2 regions of the Shewanella sp. 5_MG-2023 genome follow, and region 1 is predicted to be linked to the other one. Evidence: predicted binding sites of a transcription regulator. Region 1 holds the regulator's gene; the other holds the start of a gene.

What was found. Region 1 encodes MetJ, which represses methionine synthesis genes. Its sites were predicted from a motif close to TAGACGTCTAGACGTCTA; they were not measured.
Region 2: a site for MetJ is predicted at 5,659-5,676, ahead of msrA (peptide-methionine (S)-S-oxide reductase MsrA). Genes of this name have one in related genera too.

What each region holds. Positions count from the first base shown of each region.
Region 1 is NZ_JAUORC010000002.1:4,585-13,686, forward strand. It holds gene Q4557_RS00985 (ABC transporter transmembrane domain-containing protein) at 1-1,268, opposite strand, end outside; gene Q4557_RS00990 (SDR family oxidoreductase) at 1,618-2,337, opposite strand; gene Q4557_RS00995 (LysR family transcriptional regulator) at 2,475-3,380, shown strand; gene Q4557_RS01000 (conjugal transfer protein TraF) at 3,503-4,693, shown strand; gene Q4557_RS01005 (sulfite exporter TauE/SafE family protein) at 4,755-5,495, opposite strand; gene metJ (met regulon transcriptional regulator MetJ) at 5,632-5,946, opposite strand; gene metB (cystathionine gamma-synthase) at 6,154-7,314, shown strand; gene Q4557_RS01020 (bifunctional aspartate kinase/homoserine dehydrogenase II) at 7,377-9,102, shown strand, end outside.
Region 2 is NZ_JAUORC010000018.1:95,413-104,514, forward strand. It holds gene thrS (threonine--tRNA ligase) at 72-2,000, shown strand; gene infC (translation initiation factor IF-3) at 2,004-2,546, shown strand; gene rpmI (50S ribosomal protein L35) at 2,636-2,830, shown strand; gene rplT (50S ribosomal protein L20) at 2,849-3,208, shown strand; gene Q4557_RS12355 (GNAT family N-acetyltransferase) at 3,308-3,877, shown strand; gene trxB (thioredoxin-disulfide reductase) at 4,057-5,010, opposite strand; gene msrA (peptide-methionine (S)-S-oxide reductase MsrA) at 5,167-5,646, opposite strand; gene astE (succinylglutamate desuccinylase) at 5,820-6,851, shown strand; gene Q4557_RS12375 (thiamine pyrophosphate-dependent dehydrogenase E1 component subunit alpha) at 7,001-8,179, shown strand; gene Q4557_RS12380 (alpha-ketoacid dehydrogenase subunit beta) at 8,182-9,102, shown strand, end outside.

The DNA of each region.
Region 1 (9,102 bases):
GTCATATTCTCTAGCAAGCTACCAGCAAATAAGGTTGGCCAAGGGGCGACATAATTAACGGATTGTCGAAATTCTTTACTGTCGTGTGCATGAAGTAAAACCCCATCAATGGCGACTTCACCAGTACTTATTTTTTGAAATCCAGCAATGATACTGAGTAAGTGGCTAGCATGACTCAGGGGATTTGATTGCAGGGTGACTAGAGTTTTAGGGAGGATCTCTAAATTCAATTGTTGAATGACAGTGCCTAAATTACTGCTATCGACTTTTTGAAACGTAATGGGGCCGTTAGGGATTTTTTGTTGATAGATTTTTTCAGCACTAAACGCTTCGGCTGGAATGGCGGTCAAATCATCTACGTGTGACATCGCCGTTTTGGCACTCACAAGTCGAGAGCGAAGGCTAATAATTGCGCTTACTGGTGCGATGGCGCGACCAGCTAATATTGAACATGCAGCCAGTCCACCCGTTGTAAGCGAACCGTTAAGGACCTCTAAACAACCTAGCATCACTAATATTAGTGTTGTTCCTTGCGATGCTGCTTGGATGACTTCTTGTAACTTAGCTGATAACCAATCGACTTGTTGCTGTTGTGCTAGTCGCTGGTGGTTTATTTTATTATAAATACTGGCTAATCGGTCCTCTAAAGATAGGGCCTTGGCTGTGGTTAGCCCTGATAACACCAGTATCAACATTCGGGTTCGTTCAGCATCTGAAAGAGCGAGGTTCTCAGTGGCGATGGCAAGTTTTTTGCCAATGGCATAAACCAGAGCGCCAACAAGTACCCAGACGACTATCGGAATGAATACCAGCGGGCCACCAATATAGGCAACCAATGCAAGAAAAATGAGCACAAATGGAAAATCCATCAGTGCCACAATAGCTTGCCCTGAATAGAGCTCTCGCATACTCGCAATACTGGCTAAACCATTAGTAACTTTACCTGTTCCCATGGCTTCAACATGGTGATAGTCCGCTTGCATGAGTTTATGAACCACCTTGGTTGTGGTTTCTAATTCAAAATTGGCTGCTGATGCTGCAAGTAGCCAACTGCGGCCATATCTGAGTAATAATTCCAGTAAAATCGCAATCGCCACACCAGAAACAAGAATAGTGGCAGTACCATAACCTTGATTTGGCAGAATACGATCGTAGATTTGTAGCATGGTGAATGGCAGCGCAAGCGACAATAAATTGATAAATGTCGATGACAATAATAGCTCGGGAAAGGCTTTATTCCTGGAAAATAAACTGAAGTTTTCCTGCATACAAAAAATGTCCTTTTTATCGCAATGCGTAACGACTAAGCAATCAATAAACCAATGATTTAAGCGTAGCTTGTTTTAGTCAGTTTTCCTTACCTTAATCTAACTTAGTTTAAATATTAAGCAATCAATATAACATCTTGGGGTTAAACTGATTTTTAATCAGATGCAGCGAGTTTGCTCGAAATGGCGGCATTATTACGAGGGATAAGAGAATGAGTTTGCATGAGGTACGCGTGGAGTATGTAAAGGGAGGCCGCTTATTAAAATTAATGCAAAGATAATAAAAAACCATGAGTAATAACTCATGGTTTTTAGCTGAAATGTAGACCTATATAGACTTGATATATTCTTAAGGTTGTTGGCGAGTTGGCGCTAAGACAATTTCTCGTACACAAACATTTTGCGGCATTTCAAAGGCAAATACAGCCGCATCAGCAACTGCTGTAGGCTCGATAACGCCGCCCATGAACTCTTTCCATTCTTGGTAGCCGGCTTTAATATCTTCATCGGTTGTGTGGCTAAGCAGGGCCGTTTCAACAGCGCCTGGAGCGATAGTCACCATTCGCACATCATCCATCGCCACTTCTTCGCGGATATTTTCAGTTAGCGCATGCACAGCAAACTTACTGGCACAATATGCTGCATGGTTAGGGAATGTTTTACGACCCGCTATAGAGCTTACGTTGATAATAGTGCCTGTTTTACGGGCTTTCATATCAGCAAGCACAGCGTGAATACCATTAAGCACGCCCATCACATTGATGTTGAGCATTTGGCTCCACTGGGCAGGATCTTGTACATCTGCTTGACCAAGTAGCATTACGCCAGCGTTATTGACTAAACAGCCAACAGGGCCAAACTTTGCTTCAGCAGTCGCAATCGCTGTTTTCATCGCTGCAGCATCTGTCACATCAACGCTGATAGATAAGCTGTTGGGCAGGTTAAGTGCTTGCATCGGCTCAACGCGACGAGCAAGTAAAAGTAGTGGGTGACCTTTAGCGCTAAATGCGTTCGCCATAGCGGCACCGATACCTGATGATGCGCCAGTAATGACAACAAGTGATTTCATGATTTTTACCTCGTTCGTTAAGTTGTGTCCATTATAGGTAATGGCTCATTGTTGATATATAATCCACAAAGAACATCATTGTTTACACATGGCTCCTAATCGCTTGTTGATGACCACACACTAAAATAGACATTATTATGAACTTAGACATAAATTTGATTGATATCAGAGCCTTTGTGGTGATTGCTGAGCAAGGTAACTTTACTCAAGCTGCACAGGTATTAGGCTGCTCACGTTCGCATTTATCAAAGCAATTATTAAGTTTAGAAAAATTTCTTGGTGTTAGCCTAATTATTAGAACCACCAGAACCCAAAGACTGACAGAGCAAGGTCAGCAATTGCTGTTGCAATGCCAGCAAGCGTTAGCGCAAATCGATCAGGTGGTGGCAATGACATTAGACAGCGCTGAAACATTACAGGGCAATATTCACATTAATTGCGTTGGCGGGGTGATTGGTGAAGATATTTTAGTGGCCTTGGTGAATGATTTTATTAAACAGTATCCTGAAATTACCATCGATCTTGATTTTAGTAGCCAGCGGGTTGATTTAATCGAGGGCCATTTTGATATTGTATTTCGCATGGGCGAACTGGCAGATTCAAGCTTGGTGGCCAGAAAGCTGATGGATATCGAAAACCGCACTTTAGTCGCCCCTGAATACTTAGCGAAATATGGTCAACCGCAGCATCCAAGCGAGCTTAATAATCACCTGTGTATTACTGGCTCGATCAGCCATTGGCGCTTTGGCCATAGGCAAGATGCTCAAGCTGTAGACGTTGCCATTAAGGGCGGTTTTAAGTGTAAAAATGGCCGCGCTATGAAAGCCAGCGCCTTAGCAGGAAATGGCATTGTGCGATTACCTTATTTATATTGCGCTAATGAAATTGCAGCGGGTCAATTAGTGAATGTGTTTAATGATTGGCATATTCCCGACACGCCTTTTTATATGCTTTACCATAAAGATAAATTCCAACCAGAAAGGCTGAAAAAATTTATTCAATTCACCATGGAAAATTTTAAGCGCTATCTACCTGATTCATAAAATAACATTTAAAAAACGGCTGATTAAATTCATCTATGCCGTAAAAGTCTAACGGGATTGAAGCCTATTTTTAATTTTTTCGACTATCTTTATTAGATAATTAAAAATGAAAATGGTGAATGATGAGATCCTTAGCGCTGCTATTGTTTTTACTGCTGTTTGCGATAAATACGCAAGCGGGTCAGCTTTATTTTGAAGCTCGCAGTGATAGCATGGGCGGTACAGGTGTAGCCTCATCAAGCCGTATCGGCGCAAGTTTTATTAATCCCGCTTTACTGGCTATTTACGCCCCAAAAACCAATGAGTTCTCCTTACTGTTACCGGTTGTGGCTGCTGAAGTGGATGATAGCGACAATATGCTTGATAAGTTTGACTCACTACAAGACAGTTTTGATGACTTAGAAACGGCCATAAACGGCAATGATACTGATGATATTGCTGGTTTTCGTGATGATTTAGTTATTAATTTAAATGCCCTCAACGGCACTAACGCCTCGGTATCAGCCGCAATTGGCGCAGCATTAGTATTGCCAACTCAAACCGTGCCAATGGCGCTATTTTCCAAAAGTCACCTTGACGCTATGGGCGTTGCTGATATTGCTCAAGGTGATATTGATATGCTGACTAATCTCGATCCCGCCAACCCTCCTGCAGATCTCACTGACTTAGACTCTCAAGGCATTGTATTAGCCGCCGGAGTCACAGATTTTGGGGTGGCGTTAAGCTTTCCACTATCTATAGTTAACATGCCTGTAAAAGTTGGGATTTCACCTAAGTTTCAACGCATTGATACCTATCATTACAGTGCCAGTGCCAATAACTTTGATGTCGATGATTTTGATGATGATAAATATCGAAATGATGACAGCTTATTTAACCTTGATCTTGGGGTGGCTATTGAGCCAACAGAAAGCTTAACCTTAGGGCTGTCTGCTCGTAATTTATTCAGTAAAAAAATAACCACAGTTGAAGCTCAAGGACGGACATTTGAATACCAAATTGAGCCGTTAGTCACAGTGGGAGCTGCTTATGATTGGTCCAGAGTCACCTTAACCACGGATATTGATCTGGTGGAGCAAAGCCGTTTTAGCGAGTTTGATGCGGTGCAGTATTGGCGAGTGGGCGGTGAAGTTAAAGCCACTGACTGGCTGTTTTTACGCATGGGCTACCGCCATGACTTAAAAGATAATAGCGTAGATATTTACTCTTTCGGCACCGGCTTTGCCATCGGCCAAGCCTTTAAGCTGGATATGAGCGGCAGCTATGGTGATGATGCCATTGGCGCTGTGCTGCAAACTTCTTATCACTTTTAAGCGTTATCATTTTTAGCTGTCATCATTGTTGCATTTATATCTGCCACAAAAAGATGATCGACTAGCCTGCTGATAATTCAATTAACGACTTAAGGGTTAGCAATAATGCACTTAAGCTACATAACACCATAGTGGCGATGCGAGTCTTATTTTTATCAACCTTATTGGTTAGCTTTCCTGCGGCAATATTTCCGAGTATGACAGATGGCAATAGCATCAATGACAACCACAGATGCTTTGCTTCCACTAAGCCTGCAAGCATTAAAATAATCAGTGCGATCATTGAGCTGAAAACAAAAAAGATCGATAGCGCGGCTCTAAACTGCGGCGCATCTTTACCGGCTAATAAAATCGCTAATGGTGGCCCACCAATGGCGGCAATATTTCCAAATACCCCCGACAAGACACCTGCAATAAATAGCGAAAGCCGATTTACTGGCGCTGTGATCTTAAAAATACTCAGCAACACCGCTGCGCCGACAATAAAGGCAATGGCTAACCCCAGTACTGCTTGGGGGGCAAACAGTAATAAACCTGCGCCCATAAAGCCACCAGGTATTCGCCCCAGCAGCGCATATTGCAGCCCATTAAACTCCAGTTGAGTACGTTCACGCAATAAGGTCAATAAGGCGATGGAAAAACCCATCATAATCACAGGGGCTGGGACTAATTGTGGGTCGATGATATAGAGAAGTGGACTGGCAACAACCGCAAGCCCAAAACCGATAAGGCCTTGGGTTAATGCGCCTAGAAAAATGATAACCGATGCAAGCATCAAGGTCTGCGGATCGATAAATTCCATTGTCGACTCTTTAGGCGCAATACTGCAACTCACTCTCAGCTTGAGAGCTCGATGCGTTAAATGACGAGCAGTGTTTGATTAATTGAGCAGGCTTATGCTTTAGCGCAAGTACTTCAGCGCTAGTCGCTAGCTTGACTTAATCAAGATCTTCCCACTCAATTCCCATGGCATCCATCAAAGCTTTTGCTTCAGATGGGATGCTATCAGGCCCTTCTTTTGATAAGTCACCGTCATTTGGCAGTGGTTGTCCAGTGTAGGCATGCAAAAATGCTTCACACAGTAGTTCACTATTGGTTGCATGACGTAAGTTATTAACCTGGCGGCGGGTACGTTCATCAGTCAATACTTTTAAAACTTTTAAAGGTATGGATACCGTGATTTTTTTAACTTGTTCATTTTTTTTGCCATGTTCGGCATATGGGCTGATATAGTCGCCATTCCATTCAGTCATTAACTCACCTTTATACGATAGATTCGTGGCAGATTTTAACCGCTAAATAATAACAGTCAAATTATTGCGGTTATTCTATAACGAATGGAAATAGATTTCTTTATGTTTAGACGTCTAAACGGCTGATTTGTATTGACGATGTGACTTAGCTTAGGTACATTTAGCCATCTAGACATCTCTTTAGTGTGTATTCTTTAGGAGTTTACAATGAGCAAACATCGCGCAGCTACGCTAGCAGTACGCCAAGGTATCGAGTCAGATACCCAATACGGCGCTGTAGTCCCGCCGATTTATCTATCAACAAACTATTCTTTTGATGGCCATAAAAACCCTAGAGAGTTTGATTATAGTCGTTCAGGAAACCCGACGCGCTGCGTGTTAGGTGAAGCCATTGCCAAACTTGAACATGGCGCTACTGGGGTGGTTACTTGTACCGGTATGGCTGCGATTACCTTGGTCACTAGTTTATTAGGCCCCGATGATTTACTGATTGTGCCTCACGATTGTTATGGCGGTAGTTACCGTTTGTTCACAAATCTTGCCAACAAAGGCCAATTTAAATTACTGGTGATTGATCAAACAGATGAGCAAGCACTCAGTGATGCGATTGCTCAGAAACCTAAAATGGTGTGGTTAGAAACGCCGTCAAACCCATTATTACGTGTTGTTGATATCAAAGCTATTGCTGAGCAAAGCCATAAAGTCGATGCCTTAGTTGTGGTTGATAACACCTTTTTATCGCCAATTTTGCAACAGCCATTAGAGCTAGGCGCTGATATCGTCATGCATTCCACCACCAAATATATCAATGGTCATAGTGACGTTGTAGGTGGCGCTGTGGTGGCAAAAGACCCTGAACTGGGTGAGTTACTACACTGGTGGTCAAACACCTTAGGGCTAACAGGCTCGGCTTTTGATAGTTACCTAACCTTACGTGGCATTCGTACTTTAGCTGTACGTATTCGCGAGCATCAAAAAAATGCTGAGCAAGTTATTGACGTACTTCAGGCCAGCAATCTTGTCGAAAAAGTGTATTATCCAGGCTTAAAAGACCACCCAGGTCACGATATTGCAGCTAAGCAACAACAAGGCTTCGGCGCTATGTTAAGTTTCGAACTTAAAGGTGGTGAAGCAGAAGTGGTCGCCTTTTTAAATGCACTGTCTATTTTCAGTGTTGCTGAAAGCTTAGGCGGAGTGGAAAGCTTAGTTGCCGTACCTGCAACCATGACCCATAGAGCAATGGCGCCTGCAGCACGGTATGAAGCTGGCATTAAAGATACTTTACTGCGACTATCTGTCGGGATTGAAGATGCTGAAGACTTGGTTGCCGATATTGAAGTAGGCTTAGCTGCTGTCGCTGCGCTTTAAGTTAATCTCCCTTGGCTATATTCATGTAGTCAGGCTGGTATATGTTGTTTAAGGAGTGAAAAATGGCCCGCAGTCATTTACATAAATTTGGTGGTTCAAGTCTTGCTGATGCAGATTGCTATCGCCGCGTTGCCCATATTTTACTGACTCATGGCAACAGTGATGATTTAGTCGTTGTTTCAGCTGCGGGTAAAAGTACTAACTTTTTATATAAATTACTCTCCTTAAGAGAAAACGGTGACTTGTGGCAAGAAGAGCTACAAGTACTGGTGAGCTATCAGCAAAACCTGATTGAGCAACTTCTCTCAAACGAACAAGCGCGCGATTTACGTGAGCGCCTATCAACCGATAAATCGCAATTAGTCAGTTTATTGTCCCTTGAAGAGCGCAATGAATTTCAGCTCAATCATGTATTAAGCTTTGGTGAGCGTTGGTCAGCACGATTAATGGCAGCCTTATTAAGAGAGTCTGGCGTTGCTGCCGCGAATATTGATGCCTGCTCACTGCTGGTGGCTGATGAAGGGCCTGTGCCGAATATTCGTCTTGATGAGTCCCGCGAAAAAGTCCAAAAGCTGCTGGATGCTAATCCAAATACACGGTTAGTTATCACCGGCTTTATCTGCGCCAACAGTAAAGGGGATACATTATTACTTGGCCGCAATGGCTCAGATTACAGCGCCACCTTAATTGCCAGCTTAGCGGACATTGAACGAGTGACTATTTGGACCGATGTTGAAGGGGTATTTAACGCTGATCCGAATAAAATTAATGATGCCAAATTACTTGAAAGCATGTCACTTGCTGAAGCCGATCGTTTAGCTAAACTCGGCTCGCCAGTACTGCACAGCCGAACTTTACAGCCCTTATTTGATACTAATGTTAGTCTCGCGGTGCGCTCAAGTTACGCATCACATACTGACTTTACCCTTATTGCGCCCCAAAGTTCGTCAGCTAGCGCTCCAGTGGTTACCAGTTTAAATGAAGTGGTGCTGTTTCGCTTTAAGCAGCAAGCGCTAATTCAAACCACACTCAAATTACTTGAGCAAGCCGGTATTGCGCCGCTAGCATATTGGTGCTCTGCCCATCATAAAGTTGAACTGGCATTCACTGCTGAAAACCAAAAGCAGGTACAAGCGTTACTGGAGCTACATAGTCATGAGCTATTAATTAGCGATATCCATGCTCATACTGATTTAGGTTTAGTCGCTTTGGTTAGTGCTGATGCAGAGCACTACCGCCGCAGCTTTGCCCGATTATTAAGTCGCGATGCCAAACCCCTGTATCAAGATGGTTTGAGTTTAGTGACCTTAGTGCCTAAATCTCAGGTTAATTTACTCACCCAAAAAGTACACCGACGCTGCGCAGGCCCGCGATTGCGTATTGGGGTATTATTGCTTGGGGTCGGTAATATTGGTGAAGCCTGGATTGATTTATTTCAGCGCTCATCCACCATGCTTAACCGTGAACTAGAAGCCAATGTGCAACTTGTGGGTTTAGTGAGTTCAAAAGAGGCGCTCATTTGCCAGCAAGGAATAGATGCCAATAACTGGCAAGATGACTTTGATACCACAGCAACAACATGGGACTACCCTAGTTTATTTGAGCAGCTTGAGCTGCTCGACTGCGATGAGCTGGTGGCCTTGGATATCAGTGCTAGCGCCAGCTTAACCTTACAATACCCAGAGTTTTTCGCTCGAGGGATTCATATGGTGAGCGCCAATAAACTTGCAGGCTCAGGGCCGTTACCTTTTTACCGTGAGCTTAAGCAGCAGCTAAGTAACCGGCGTT
Region 2 (9,102 bases), on a different contig from region 1:
GGTGGCATTTCTTTTATATATTAATTACCAAGTGGCCCTACGTGTGGGTCACCACTGGATAAGGAAATGAAATGCCTATTATTACTTTGCCTGATGGCAGCAAACGTGAGTTTGCCGATTCTGTTTCTACTTTAGATGTCGCTGCCGACATCGGTCCTGGTTTAGCTAAAGCGTGTATTGCTGGTCGTGTGAACGGTGAACTCGTTGATGCTTGTGATTTAATTACCACAGATTCAGAACTTTCAATCATTACGGCTAAAAATGAAGAGGGTGTTGAAATCCTTCGCCATTCTTGTGCGCACTTATTAGGTCATGCTATTAAGCAAATGTGGCCTGAAACTAAAATGGCAATCGGTCCAGTTATTGATAATGGCTTTTACTACGATATCGATTTAGATCACAAGCTTACTCAAGAAGATATCGATGCGTTAGAAAAACGTATGCAAGCATTAGCTAAAACAAATTATAGCGTTGTTAAGAAAGTGGTTTCTTGGCAAGAAGCCCGTGATACGTTCGAAGCTCGTGGTGAAGAATACAAAATTGCAATCTTAGATGAAAATATCAGCAAAGATGCAACCCCAGCGCTTTACCATCACGAAGAATATATTGATATGTGTCGTGGACCTCATGTACCTAACATGAAGTTCTGTCAAAACTTTAAGTTAATGAGTGTTGCTGGTGCATACTGGCGCGGTAACTCTGACAATAAAATGCTACAACGTGTTTACGGTACTGCTTGGGCAGACAAAAAAGCTCTTAAAGTACATTTAAACCGTCTTGAAGAAGCGGCTAAACGTGACCACCGTAAAATTGGTAAACAGTTAGACCTTTATCATATGCAAGAAGAAGCGCCAGGAATGGTGTTTTGGCACAATGATGGTTGGAGCTTATATTTAGAGCTTGAGAAGTTTATTCGTCAAAAACTAGGGCAATACACTTACCAAGAAGTTAAAGGTCCATTAATGATGGATCGTAACTTGTGGGAACGCTCTGGCCATTGGGACAAATACGCTGATGCGATGTTCACAACGAACAGTGAAAACCGTGAATATGCGATTAAGCCTATGAACTGTCCGGGACACGTACAGATCTTTAACCAAGGGTTGAAGTCTTACCGTGATTTGCCATTAAAAATGGCTGAGTTTGGTTGTTGTCATCGTAACGAACCATCAGGTTCTTTACATGGCCTAATGCGCGTTCGTGGCTTTACTCAAGATGACGCACACGTATTCTGTACCGATGACCAAGTTCAAGAACAAGTCAGTGAATGTATTCAAATGGTGTATGACACATACGGTACGTTTGGATTTGAAAATATCGTCGTTAAATTATCAACTCGTCCAGAAAAACGTATTGGTGATGACGATATGTGGGATCGTGCTGAAGAAGCATTAAAGAAAGCACTTAAGGCTAATGATATCGAATTTGATATTTTACCTGGTGAAGGTGCGTTCTATGGCCCAAAAATCGAATTTACTTTGCATGATTGCTTAGATCGTGCGTGGCAATGTGGTACAGTGCAACTTGATTATGCGTTACCTTCACGTTTAGGTGCTACCTATGTTGCTGAAGATAACACTCGTCAAACACCGGTTATGATTCACAGAGCTATTTTAGGCTCACTTGAGCGCTTCCTCGGTATTCTAATTGAAGAGTATGCAGGTAAATTCCCGACATGGCTTGCACCAGTGCAAGTAATTGTTATGAACATTACTGATAAACAGTCTGATTATGTAGATGAAATTGTTAAAACTTTCAAAGAAAGTGGCATTCGAGCATCTAAAGACTTGAGGAATGAGAAAATAGGCTTTAAAATACGTGAACATACGTTAAAGCGTGTACCTTATTTATTGGTCGTTGGTGATCAAGAGATAGAAAATAAGGAAGTTGCGGTACGAACACGTGACGGTATCGATTTAGGCAAGATTAAAATCAATGATTTTATTGCCAAGATACAAAAACAAATTTCGAGCCGTAGTCTAATTTTGTTGGAGGAATAGGTCATAAAGATCAAGAGAGCAGCAGGGCGACAGCCAGCCCCTAATCGTATTAACGAAGAAATCACTGGCGTACCAGAAGTTCGTCTATCGGATATCGAAGGCGAATCTGTTGGAATCGTAAGTATTTCACAGGCTCAAGAATTAGCTGATGAAGCAGGTGTAGACCTGGTTGAAATTAGTCCTAACGCTGAGCCTCCGGTCTGTCGCATTATGGACTACGGTAAGTTCCTTTTTGATAAAGCGAAAGCTCAAAAAGAACAAAAGAAGAAGCAGAAACAGGTCCAGCTGAAGGAAATTAAATTCCGTCCTGGCACTGATGAAAACGACTATCAGGTAAAACTACGCAACCTGATTCGTTTTCTAGAAGATGGGGACAAAGCGAAAATTACGCTGCGTTTCCGTGGTCGCGAAATGGCACACCAAAGCTTAGGCATGGATCTTTTGAACCGTATCAAAGCAGATTTGGAAACATATGCTGTTGTTGAATCTTTCCCGAAAATGGAAGGTCGACAAGCAGTTATGGTCCTAGCACCTAAAAAGAAATAGTAGGGCAACCAATTAAAAAGTAGCAAAATCCTTTTTGAGGGTTTTGCTCGCCTTACGTTTTATTAATGTCCCAATGCGGAGTTTTAGCAATGCCTAAAATGAAAACAGATAAGGGTGTCCAAAAACGCTTCAGAAAAACCGCTAATGGTTTCAAGCGCAAACAGGCACACTTACGTCATATTTTGACAAAGAAGAGCACTAAGCGTAAACGTCACTTACGTGCTAAATGTTTAGTAGCTAAGTCTGATGTGCCAGCAATTGCACGTCAACTACCATACGCTTAATTAAAGGAGATATGAACAATGCCTAGAGTTAAGCGTGGTGTAACCGCTCGTGCTCGTCACAAGAAAGTACTTAAATTAGCCAAAGGTTATTACGGAGCTCGCTCTCGTACTTTCCGTGTTGCTGTTCAAGCAGTAACTAAAGCTGGTCAATATGCTTACCGTGACCGTCGTCAAAAGAAACGTCAATTCCGTCAACTTTGGATTGCACGTATCAATGCGGCATCTCGTCAAAATGGTCTTTCTTATAGCCGTTTCATTAACGGTCTTAAAAAAGCTTCGATCGAAATCGATCGTAAAATTTTGGCTGACATCGCTGTATTCGACAAAGTTGTTTTCACAATTTTAGTTGAAAAAGCAAAAGAAGCTTTAGCTAAGTAATTAGTTATTATTCTTTAAAAAAGGAACCTTAGGGTTCCTTTTTTTATATCTAAAATTTAGAATCTTGCCATTGTGTTTGACTTATTGGAAGTAGGTGTTATGAAAACCCAGTTAGCAACAGACAGATTATCAATTGCTATTATGACGCTTGATGATGCCGATTTACTTTACGCTCTAGATCAAAATCCCGATGTGATGAAATATATAAACGGCGGAAAACCTACCTCAAAATCTGATATAGAACATATTTCTATACCACGTTTGGCAAGTTATTTAACGCCATCCAAAGGGTGGGGCTTTTGGAAGGTGTTTGAAAAGCGAGAACTAGATACTGTTGATCGTCGTGATAACTTTGTTGGTTGGATATTGATTAGGCCCATGGGCTTTTTCAGTGAGACCCCTGAATTTAATAATCTTGAAATTGGTTGGCGATTCAAACAATCAGCTTGGGGGAAAGGTTATGCGACAGAAAGCGCCAAAGCAGTGATTAAATTATTGGTAGAGGAACAACCAATTATTGAACGTTTTACAGCAATAGCGGATAAGGATAATTTAGGTTCAATTAAAATTATAAAGAAAATAGGAATGGAATTTATCTGTCAGCAGTTTCATTCAGATGTTAATGGCAAAACTGAAGTTGTAATATACAGTTTGAAAGTTAACCATTAAAAAATGAGTAATGTGCAGTAATAGTGTTAAACAAAAACTGGTCAACTGTATAAACAACAGCCTTCACCTGTGTTATTCACATCGATAAAATACAAACAATAAAAAAGCCATCACAATAATGGATGGCTTGTCGCTACTAGCTCACTATGTGTAAACTAGTAGATTACAAAGTGACGATTCTACTTTTGTGCGTCTAAGTAACGCTCGGCATCTAACGCAGCCATACAACCTGATCCTGCTGAAGTAATAGCTTGACGATAATGTTGATCCATTACGTCACCACAAGCATAAATGCCTTCAACACTTGTCTGAGTTGCGTTACCTTGAAGGCCACTGTTGACGGTAATGTAACCGTAGTTCATATCAAGTTGACCGTCAAAAATACCGGTGTTTGGGCTATGACCAATCGCAATGAAAACGCCAGCAACCTCTAAATCTGAAATTGACTCATCTTTAGTGCTTTTCATTTTAAGACCGGTAACACCCATGTTGTCACCGACGACTTCATCAAGAGTTTGATCTAAGTGTAGGATGATATTGCCATTAGCAACTTTATCCATCAGACGGTTGATCAGGATCTTTTCTGATCGGAAAGAATCACGACGGTGGATTAAATGCACCTCAGAAGCAATATTACTTAAATAAAGCGCTTCTTCAACAGCAGTGTTACCACCACCAACTACAGCCACTTTTTGGTTACGATAAAAGAAACCATCACAGGTAGCACAGGCTGATACACCACGGCCCATAAATGCTTCTTCAGATGGAAGGCCTAAATATTTGGCAGATGCACCAGTTGCAATGATTAATGCGTCACAAGTAAACTCACCATTGTCTCCTTTTAATCGGTAAGGGCGCTGGCTAAAATCAACTTCATTAATATGATCAAAGATAATTTCAGTATCAAACTTTTCAGCATGTTCTTGCATTCTTGCCATTAATGCTGGACCGGTTAAGCCATTAGCATCGCCTGGCCAGTTTTCAACTTCAGTAGTCGTAGTCAGTTGACCACCTTGTTGCATCCCAGTGATCATGACAGGCTTCAAATTTGCACGTGCTGCGTAAACTGCAGCAGTATAACCAGCAGGGCCAGAACCTAAAATTAACAGGTTAATATGACGAGCTTGACTCATTTTTTTATTTCTCCATTACATGCTTTAAGCAATTTGCATGGATTGTAGGGAATTTACAGGGTGGGGTAAAGTAGCGATTGCTCCAAGATATAGATTGAGGCAATCGATACCGTACACAAAAGACACCAAGGAGTTATCGCATTAGACTTTTACATGCTAATAACTAATATGACAACTTGGTAAGCCATTCTTTTCTAGATAGTTTTGGTGATATTCTTCCGCAGGATGAAAGGTTTGAACCGGTACAATTTCAGTTACAATTTGTCGTAATCCCCATTTACCACTTTGAATTAGCAACAATTTAGATTGCTCTGCTAATAATTTTTGTTCTTGGCTGTGGAAAAAAATAGTGCTTCGATATTGGCTGCCAATATCACCACCTTGCATATTTAGAGTGGTTGGATTGTGGTTTTGCCAAAAAACGGTCAACAACTCTTCATAGCTAACGATATGTTCGTCAAACTCAACCTGTACCACTTCTGCATGGCCCGTTACGCCCGCTTTCACTTGCTCGTAGGTATGAAATTTGTCATTTCCCCCCATATAACCGCATTGTGCTGCAACTACACCATTTATTTGTTTAAAAAAATATTCAACGCCCCAAAAACAGCCTGCACCAAAAGTTGCTATAGTCATACGATACCCGTAAAGAAGTCTAGATGGCTAAAAGTATATTTATTCTAATAAATAATGCAAGCAAAGATTTACACTCTGTTAAATGTTACTTAACGTTAGCTTCCCCTAAATGTGATAGAATCCGACTACCGTTTGAAACCATTCAATATTTAAAGCCGCATCAAGGAGTCAGCGTGTTTCAACAATTAATGGATGACAAAGATTTTTTAGCATTTACGTTAACTAACATTAATAACAAGGTGCCAGAACAGCGCTTTGAATTGTCAAATAAAACAACAGTTACGATTTTAGATAACGGGATTATTTGTTTTAATCCAGCTCAAGGGTCGACTAAAGACATTGTTTTATCTTGTGCCATACATGGTAACGAAACAGCACCTATTGAAATCTGTAACGAACTCATAAATAATTTATTAAAAGAAACAATCGTTACAAAACAAAGAGTCCTGTTTATAATTGGCAATCCAGATTCCATACTCAGCCAAACACGCTTTGTAGAAGAGAATATGAATCGTTTGTTCAGTGGAGCACATTCTTCCGGTTTAGGTTTATCAAATAAAGAAAGAGTTAGAGCAAAAAAATTAGAGGAATATGTAGCTAATTTTTATCTTCAAAATAATAGCTCACAACGAATACATTACGACTTACACACCGCGATAAAGCCGTCTAAACATGAGAAATTTGCGATTTATCCTTACAGGCCTGGACGTAGCTTTAGTGCTGATCAAATTATGTTTTTAGCGGGTTGTGATGTTGACACCATTTTATTCCATCATGAACCTACCACTACTTTTAGCTATTATTCATCAGAACAATTCAAAGCCGATGCATTTACAGTCGAACTGGGTAAAGTGATGCCTTTTGGCGAGAATGATATGTTAAAATTTGCCAATACTAAAAAGATGCTTTTGCAGTTGATAACTCAACAACAAGTTGAACTAGCTCCTTTTGATAAAGACAAACTTCACTTATATAAAGTGTCTCGTTCCATTAACAAGCAGTTTGATGATTTCAAATTCACCTTTGATAAGACAACGGTAAATTTTTCTGGGTTCAAGCAAAATCATGTATTAGCAACGGAAGGTGACACTGAGATTAAGGTCATTTATCCATACGAAGCTATCGTTTTTCCTAATGAAAATGTACCTGTGGGCCAACGTACAGTATTATGTTTAGTGCCAGCACCTAATGAAGAAATTCAATAAGTTGTAAAGCTAAATATACATTATATATGACAGGATATTCACTAAGTGGAATGAACATTAGTTGATAGTAAGTTTACGTTAACGTAATGTTCGTTCGCATATAATAAATTACGCTTTATTTTTAAGGCTACAAATAACAAGAGCACAATATGAGCAACGCAACACTGACTAATGAAACAGTGCATCGTGTCAGCTTCTTAGACAAAGCTTCATTGCACATTCCTATTTTAAAAATTCTACAAGCTGATGGCACAACTTACGAAAATGCCGTCATGCCCGTTATTGATAAAGCCTTGGCTGAACGTATACATGATACTTGTGTTTTTACCCGAGTATTAGATGAACGTATGTTAAGTGCTCAAAGGCAAGGTCGTATTAGTTTTTATATGACTTGTACTGGCGAAGAAGCCTCTATCATTGGCAGTACTGCTGCACTTGATGACGGTGATGTCATATTGGCGCAATACCGAGAGCATGCATCACTTAGATATCGTGGCTTTACCACTGAACAATTTATGAATCAAATGTTCAGTAATGAAAAAGATTTAGGTAAAGGCAGACAGATGCCAATTCATTACGGTAGTAAAGAATTAAATTACCAGACAATTTCATCACCACTAGCGACTCAAATACCACAAGCTACCGGTGTTGCACATGCTTTTAAATTACAAGGCAAACGTAACGTTGCTATTTGTTATTTTGGCGAAGGTGCAGCATCAGAAGGTGACTTTCACGCAGGCCTAAATATGGCTGCAGTTTTAAAGTCACCAACGATCTTTTTCTGTCGTAACAATGGTTACGCGATTTCAACGCCAACTGAAGAGCAATTTGCAGGTAATGGCATTGCCAGTCGTGGTGTTGGTTATGGTATGCACACTATTCGTGTTGATGGTAACGATATGCTTGCGGTACTCGCAGCAACTCAACAAGCTCGAGCTCATGCGTTAGAACATAATGCGCCAGTACTCATCGAAGCGATGACGTACCGTTTAGGTGCACATTCATCTTCAGATGACCCATCGGGTTATCGTTCAAAAGAAGAAGAAGCTAAGTGGGAGCAACATGATCCTGTTAAGCGCTTTAAACTTTGGATGATCAATAAAGATTGGTTAAATGAAAAAGATGATGCTGCAGCTTATGAACAATACCGAGAAGAAGTACTTAATGCCGTTAAAGTGGCAGAAAAAGTGGCTTTACCGCATATCGACTTGTTAATCACAGATGTATTAGATAAACCAACACCTGCTTTAGAGAAACAATTAGCTGATTTAAAACAACATATTAAAAAATATCCTAAGTCGTATCCTAAAAGTGCAGGGAGAATTTAATCGTGGCTGAAATGAACATGTTACACGCCATTAATGATGCGTTATCAATTGCGATGACCGCGGATGAAAGAATGGTGGTATTTGGTGAAGATGTTGGACACTTTGGTGGTGTTTTTCGAGCGACATCTGGACTACAAGAAAAATTCGGCCGTGATCGTTGTTTCAATACACCGTTAACCGAGCAGGGTATTGCTGGCTTTGCTAATGGCTTAGCCTCAAATGGCATGACTGCTGTGGCAGAGATCCAATTCGCTGATTATATCTTCCCTGCATTTGACCAAATCGTTAATGAATCAGCAAAATTCAGATATCGCAGTGGTAATCAATTTGATGTTGGCGGACTGACTTTTAGAACCCCTTATGGTGGCGGTATTGCAGGCGGCCATTATCACTCGCAATCTCCAGAAGCGTACTTTACCCAAACGCCTGGTTTAAAAGTTGTCATTCCACGTAACCCAGAGCAAGCAAAAGGGCTGTTACTTGCTTCTATACGTGACCCTAATCCAATTATTTTCTTTGAGCCTAAGCGTCTTTATCGTGCTTCAGTTGGCGAAGTGCCCGCTGGCGATTATGAAATCGAGCTAGGTAAAGCAGAAGTGGTTAAATCAGGAACTGATATCACATTACTAGGTTGGGGCGCGCAAATGGAGATCCTTGAAAAAGCAGCGCTTATGGCTGAAAAAGAGGGTATTTCATCTGAAATTATCGATTTGCGCACTCTGGCACCATGGGACATAGAAACCGTTGCTGCTTCAGTTAAGAAAACGGGTCGGTTATTAATAAACCATGAAGCGCCGTTAACAGGTGGCTTTGCTGGTGAAATTGCAGCAACAATTCAGCAGGAATGTTTCTTAAGCCTTGAATCACCCATTAGCCGAGTATGTGGTTTAGATACACCATACCCGCTTATTCTTGAAAAAGAA